DNA from 3 places in the Microbacterium istanbulense genome. Region 3 is predicted to be linked to each of the others. Evidence: predicted binding sites of a transcription regulator. Region 3 holds the regulator's gene; each other region holds the start of a gene.
The links. The regulator LexA, encoded in region 3, represses DNA repair genes until DNA is damaged. The targets are predictions, from matches to a motif close to TCGAACANNTGTTCGA.

Region 1 (2,265 bases), on a different contig from region 3:
GGCTCTTCTCCCGCAGCCACCGGAGAGGGCTCCCCCGGCGCGCGGGACGGACGCGCCCCGAACAGCGGAGTCACGGGGGCGAGGCGATCGTCCTCGCCCCCGTCGCTTCCGATCATGATCAGGCCGGACGGCGCGCGGTCAGCTCATCGACCGGCGCTTCGTCGGTCGCCTTGACGCCGATGCCCAGCTTCTGCTTGATCTGAGTCTCAATGGCCAGAGCGACGTCGGGGTTCTTGATGAGGAAGTTGCGGGCATTCTCCTTGCCCTGCCCGAGCTGGTCACCGTCGTAGGTGTACCAGGAGCCCGACTTCTTCACGATGCCGTGGTCGACACCGAAGTCGATCAGGCTGCCCTCACGCGAGATACCGACACCGTAGAGAATGTCGAACTCGGCCTGCTTGAAGGGCGGGGCCATCTTGTTCTTCACGACCTTGACACGGGTGCGGTTACCCACGGCCTCCGTGCCGTCCTTGAGGGTTTCGATACGGCGGATGTCGAGACGCACCGACGCGTAGAACTTCAGGGCCTTACCACCGGCAGTGGTCTCGGGCGATCCGAAGAAGACACCGATCTTCTCGCGCAGCTGGTTGATGAAGATGGCCGTGGTCTTGGTCTGGTTCAGGCCACCGGTGAGCTTTCGCAGGGCCTGCGACATGAGTCGAGCCTGCAGACCGACGTGCGAGTCACCCATCTCACCCTCGATCTCGGCGCGCGGCACAAGGGCCGCGACGGAGTCGATGACGACGAGGTCGATCGCGCCCGAACGGATCAGCATGTCGGCGATCTCGAGCGCCTGCTCACCGGTGTCGGGCTGCGAGACGAGGAGCTGGTCGATGTCGACGCCGAGCTTCTTCGCGTACTCAGGGTCGAGGGCGTGCTCTGCATCGATGAAGGCGGCGATGCCGCCGGCGCGCTGCACGTTCGCGATGGCGTGCAGAGTCAGGGTCGTCTTACCCGACGACTCCGGGCCGTAGATCTCGATGATGCGGCCACGCGGGAGGCCGCCGACGCCGAGGGCGACGTCGAGAGCGATCGAGCCGGTGGGGATGATCTCGACCGGCGCGCGCTCATCGCTGCCCAGTCGCATGACCGAGCCCTTTCCGAACTGGCGGTCGATCTGGGAGAGGGCGGATTCCAGGGCCTTCTCGCGGTCTGCGGGTGAGGGCATGACGTGCTCCTTCGTGTCTCGATGCTGCCGCCTGTAGGCTGTCGCGGCCCTCCCTGATGGGCGGACTCTCCGACAAGGCGTATGGCTCGGTGCCATGTCTTCACCGTAGGAGGGGCCACCGACATCAGGCCGGTGGGGCCCCTTCTTGTGGAAAGAAATCGCCTCGAAACCATCTGTGCAGAACGATACCCGCATTTCGAACAGACGTTCGACGACACGCCGTCGGCATCGCAGAGGGAGTCAGTGCTTGCGTGGCTCCAACCGGCCGACGCCGTAGCGGCGCTCGGCGGGCACGTCGGTCTCCGCGCACAGCGCAAGCCAGATCTCCCGAGGCGGGATTCCCGCATCGAGCGCCTCGAGCGCGGTGCGCCCGAAATCGCCGAGCACCAGGTCGTGGGTCAGTGCAGCAGCGCGCGATCCGAACTCATCGTCGACCGCGCGAAGGAACTCGCTTCGTCGCATCCGCGATGCGGCTCAGTGCAGCGAGAGCTCGGGCTCGACCGAGGCCACCAGCTCGTCCGGAACGACGTCCGGGAAACCGTGCAGACCTTCGAGCACCGAGATACGGTCGCCGACCTCGCGCATGATCGTCGAGATGGGAACGTCCAGAGCTTCGGCTACCGAGGCGAGGATCTCACTCGACGCCTCCTTCTGGCCGCGCTCAACCTCGCTGAGATATCCGAGAGCGACGGATGCCTTGCTGGCCACCTGGCGAAGGGTGCGGCCCTTCTGCAGACGGAAGTCCCTCAGCACATCGCCGATCTCCTGTCGTACAAGGATCATCGGAACCTCCTCTCCATGGTGCCTCTCGGGGTGTTCCCCGAGGGGATCGCCAGTCTAACGCGACTGGATGACACTGAATCTACTGTTTCTCGCTGTGGTTTGGTTGTGAGCACGTGACTTCTGGTGGGCACATCTGAGTCAACCCGACTCAAGGCCGACCTATTCCGCGACCAGCCGCAAAGTCGCGACCAGCGCCGCCTCGACCGACTGCCGACGGATCCCCGCCCGGTCTCCATCGAACACGAACGAGAAGCTCGTGCGCGCGGACGGCGTGACCACCCCGACGTGCACCGTACCGACGGGTTGGCCGTCCG
Region 2 (2,265 bases), on a different contig from region 3:
CAGATCTCCGACAGGGCATCGGCCTGGATCATCGGCACACTGCGCCGGTCAGCATCGGGCGCATCCGGTGCCACCGCGTGAGCGCGGGAACGGAACGCCGCACTGACGTACTCCTGGATCGCAGTCTTCACGGGGGCACCGGCGGCAATGTCGAGTTTCGCGGTGATGTGCAGCATCCCGTCACGCTCGAACATCGTCAAGGCGCGCGCGCCGCGGGTTTCTTCTCGCGGGGCGACACCGTCCGGGTCGAGCCACGCTTCTGCGCGGGTGACCAACTTGCGCACGTCGTCCATCGACAGGCCGGGCGCCCGCTCCACCAACAGCGCCTCCGCCTCGCCCACCCGGGCGGCGCCGATCTTGATGCCGACCCTGTCGAGCAGTGTGATGATCGCCGCGGCAGCGGGAGCGCTCACATCGCCCCGCGCGAGGGCCGCCTGCACGGCCGGGTACTTCGCCGGCAATGCCTCGCCGAGCAGGTTCGCTCGCGGCGCCGTCGCCTCACCGACCTTCACCAGCCGTGCCGCATCGCCCGTCGTGCCGCCTCCGGTCGCCGCAATCAACCCCGCCGTCGACCGGAATCCCTGCTCCTTCGCGAGGCTCCCCGCGCCGAGCTCCGGCCGCGACTCATGCGCGATCCCCGCGGCGATCTCGGCGTGGAGCGCATCGAGCCGGCGCCGCAACACACCCACCGCATCGTTCGCGGCGATCAGCTGTGAACGGGACAAACCCTGCGCCGAACCTGCCCCCGCCCATGCCGCATCGAGCGCATCGATCGCCTCGTGCAACGGGGTCAAGTGTTCGGACATGACCTCATTCTATCGCATAATTCGAAGATTTGTTCGAGTATACCGATACTCTCCTTCACCGCGCGCGGTGTCGCGTGTTCACCCGTGCCTGGCGCCCACGGACTCGTGGCGACCACCCAGGTTCAGGCGGCGTACGCTGGTAGGCACGCCGTCTCCCGCGCCCGAGCGGGTCCACCCGAAGGATGACGACGGCGACCCTCTCCCACCGGCTCCGGCGACGACGCTCAGAATATTGCTGTGTCTGCCGCATCGCGGTGGTGTGTATGGTGTGCTTCGAAGAAAGGATGCCCCCTTGGCTGAAGGCAAGAAGCTCGTCATCGTCGAGTCGCCGACGAAGATGCGGTCGATTCAGGGATACCTCGGTGACGGTTACGAGGTGCTCAGCTCGGTCGGCCACATCCGCGACCTCGCCGACAAGAAGGACATCCCCGCGGCCGACAAGCAGGCGTACGGAAAGTACTCCATCGACGTCGACAACGACTTCGACCCCTACTACGTCGTCTCCGATCGAAAGACGAAGACCGTCGCCGAACTGCGCCGCGCGCTGAAGTCGGCCGACGAGCTCCTGCTCGCCACCGATGAAGACCGCGAAGGCGAAGCCATCGCCTGGCATCTGCTCGAGACGCTCAAGCCCAAGGTGCCCGTCAAGCGAATGGTCTTCCACGAGATCACCAAGGACGCCATCCAGGCCGCCGTCGGCAACACCCGCGAGCTCGACCTCGCGCTCGTCGACGCGCAGGAGACCCGCCGCATCCTCGACCGCCTGTACGGGTGGGACGTCTCGCCCGTGCTCTGGTACAAGGTGCGCACCGGCCTGTCTGCCGGGCGTGTGCAGTCCGCGGCCACCCGCATGATCGTCGACCGGGAGCGCGAACGCATGGCGTTCGTCTCGGCCGAGTATTGGGATGTCGAAGCGGATGCCGCATCGACCGGTTCCCCGGCGCAGAAGTTCAGCGTGCGCCTCGTACGGGTCGACGGCGGACAGCTCGCCCGCGGCACCGACTTCGACGACACCGGATCGCTGAAGAAGGCCGTCGTCGTGCTCGACGAGGCCCGTGCCGCATCCCTCGCGGCAGCCGTCAGCGCCCACGGTGCGGGCACCGTCTCGAACGTCGAGGCCAAGCCCGGCACCCGTCGCCCCTATGCGCCCTTCACCACCTCCACCATGCAGCAGGAGGCCGGTCGCAAGCTCTCGATGAGTGCCAAGCAGGCGATGAGCACCGCTCAGCGTCTGTACGAGAAGGGCTTCATCACCTATATGCGTACCGACTCCACGGCGCTGAGCACCCAGGCGGTGCAGGCAGCGCGTGCGCAGGCGGTCTCGCTCTACGGCGATGCCGCCGTGCCCCTCAAGCCCCGCGTCTACGCCTCCAAGAGCAAGAACGCGCAGGAGGCGCACGAGGCCATCCGCCCCTCGGGTGAGACCTTCCGCACGCCGGCATCCGTCTCGTCGCAGCTC
Region 3 (2,265 bases):
TGCTACTCGGAGTTCGGTGTCGTGATCGACGCGATCCGCGGCCTGGATGCCGATGTCACCTCGATCGAGGCCGCGCGCAGCCGCATGGAGGTCGTCGCCGACATCGCCGCTGCCGGCGGTTTCGACCACGGCATCGGTCCCGGTGTCTACGACATCCACTCGCCGCGCGTGCCGAGCACCGCCGAGGTCGAGTCGCTGCTGCGTCGCGCCGTCGAGGAGCTGCCCCTGCGCCAGGTGTGGGTCAACCCGGACTGCGGTCTGAAGACCCGCGGCTACGACGAGACCGTCGCGTCGCTGGCGAACATCGTCGAGGCGACCCGTCGCGTGCGTGAGGACATCACCGTTTCAGCCTGATCTCCTGAGACGACACAGGCCCCTCCTGGATCCGATCCAGGAGGGGCCTGTGTCGTTGGAGAGTGTCAGACGGCGCGGAGCACGGCGACGACCTTGCCGAGCACGGTGGCGTCATCGCCGAGGATCGGCTCGAACGCGGAGTTCCGGGGGAGCAGCCAGGTGTGACCGTCGCGGCGTCGGAACGTCTTCACGGTCGCCTCACCATCGAGCATCGCGGCGACGATCTCGCCGTTCTCGGCGTTGTTCTGCGAGCGCACGACCACCCAGTCCCCATCGCAGATCGCGGCATCGATCATCGACTCGCCCGACACCTTCAGCATGAACAGGTCGCCCTTGCCGACGAGCTGACGGGGGAGTGGGAAGATCTCCTCCACCTGCTGCTCGGCGGTGATCGGCACCCCTGCGGCGATCTGGCCCACCAGCGGCACGAGGGCGGCATCGCCGACGGCAGGTGCGCTGTCGGCCGGGTTCTCGGTGCTGAACCCGGGCAGATCGATGAGCACCTCCATCGCGCGCGTCTTGCCGGGGTCACGGCGCAGGTAGCCACTGAGCTCGAGCTGACCGAGCTGGTGGGTCACGCTCGAGAGCGACTTCAGGCCGACGGCATCACCGATCTCGCGCATGCTCGGCGGGTAGCCGTGCTGCGCGATCGAGGTCTGGATGACCTCGAGGATCGCCATCTGCTTGGGGCTCAGGTTCTTGCGCCGGCGGGTGCGCGGCGCCTCGGATGCCGGGGGCGTGGTGTCGCTCATCGTTGCTCCTTCGTGCGCTGTCACGGTCGCCCGGTTCGAATGTCGGTGGTCCGTGGTGGGGTGTCGATATCGAAACGGTATCCGAGAATCCGCGAGATTCGGAAGATCTGTTCGAGCGTGTCGGGCATTTTTCGGATGAGAGTTCGAAGAATTCTTGACAGATGTTCGATATCGAAGATACATTCGGAACGTAGCTTCGCATCCGCCGCTCCCGGCCGAGGGGCGGATGCGAAAGCTGCACCACTCAGCAGAGGAGCACGCCATGAGCAGCATCAGCATCGCGACCCCCGTCGGACCGCAGACCCGTCTTCGGCTCACCACGCGTGGTCGCCGAGTGCTCGTCGCCCTCGCCGCCGCACCTCTTGCCGTCGGCATCGGCTTCTCCGTCCTCGCCGGGGGGTCGGCCCTCGCCTCGGGTGAGCAGTCCGCTCCGGTCGAGTTCCAGACAGTCACGGTCATGCCTGGCGACACGCTGTGGTCCCTCGCGATGTCGATCGCCCCCGCCGCGGACCCGCGCGATGTCGTCGACGACATCATTCGCCTCAACAACCTCGACGGTGGCACCATCCAGGCCGGCAGTGAACTGGCCATCCCCGTGGCCTACGCCGACTGAGCGCTCGACCCGTCGCACGACGTCATCGTCATCCGTGCGGGTTCTACGATGGGGAGGGTGACCTCTCTGGATGACTTGCCCCTCCGCGACGATCTTCGCGGGCTCACTCCGTACGGCGCACCCCAGGCCCCGCTGCCGGTCGCGCTCAACGTCAACGAGAACACGCATCCCGTTCCCGAAGAGGTCGCCGGGCAGATCGCCGACGAGATCTCGCGCGCGCTACGTGAGATCAACCGGTACCCCGACCGCGAGTTCACGGAACTGCGCGAGGGCTTCGCCGACTATCTCGGCCACGGACTCGACGCCTCCCAGATCTGGGCGGGCAACGGTTCCAACGAGGTGCTGCAGCACATCCTGCAGGCGTTCGGCGGCCCGGGCCGCACCGCCTTCGGCTTCGCGCCCACGTATTCGATGTACCCGCTGCTCGCGCAGGGCACCGGCGCGAGCTGGAAGGCCGGTCATCGAGAGGCCGACTATACGATCACGCCCGACGACGCCGCCGCTCAGGTCGAAGCCGCGGATCCCGATGTGATCATGCTCTGCACT

Region 1: a site for LexA is predicted at 1,365-1,380, ahead of recA (recombinase RecA). Genes of this name have one in related genera too.
Region 2: a site for LexA is predicted at 828-843, ahead of WDU93_RS10905 (DUF222 domain-containing protein). Genes of this name have one in related genera too.

Annotation. Positions count from the first base shown of each region.
Region 1 covers NZ_JBBDGN010000007.1:126,539-128,803, reverse strand. The annotation lists gene recA (recombinase RecA) at 119-1,168, opposite strand; gene WDU93_RS09015 (DUF3046 domain-containing protein) at 1,409-1,630, opposite strand; gene WDU93_RS09010 (helix-turn-helix domain-containing protein) at 1,643-1,951, opposite strand; gene WDU93_RS09005 (CinA family protein) at 2,111-2,265, opposite strand, start outside.
Region 2 covers NZ_JBBDGN010000010.1:20,966-23,230, forward strand. The annotation lists gene WDU93_RS10905 (DUF222 domain-containing protein) at 1-806, opposite strand, end outside; gene topA (type I DNA topoisomerase) at 1,099-2,265, shown strand, end outside.
Region 3 covers NZ_JBBDGN010000013.1:58,828-61,092, forward strand. The annotation lists gene metE (5-methyltetrahydropteroyltriglutamate--homocysteine S-methyltransferase) at 1-354, shown strand, start outside; gene lexA (transcriptional repressor LexA) at 420-1,106, opposite strand; gene WDU93_RS12650 (LysM peptidoglycan-binding domain-containing protein) at 1,369-1,719, shown strand; gene WDU93_RS12655 (histidinol-phosphate transaminase) at 1,768-2,265, shown strand, end outside.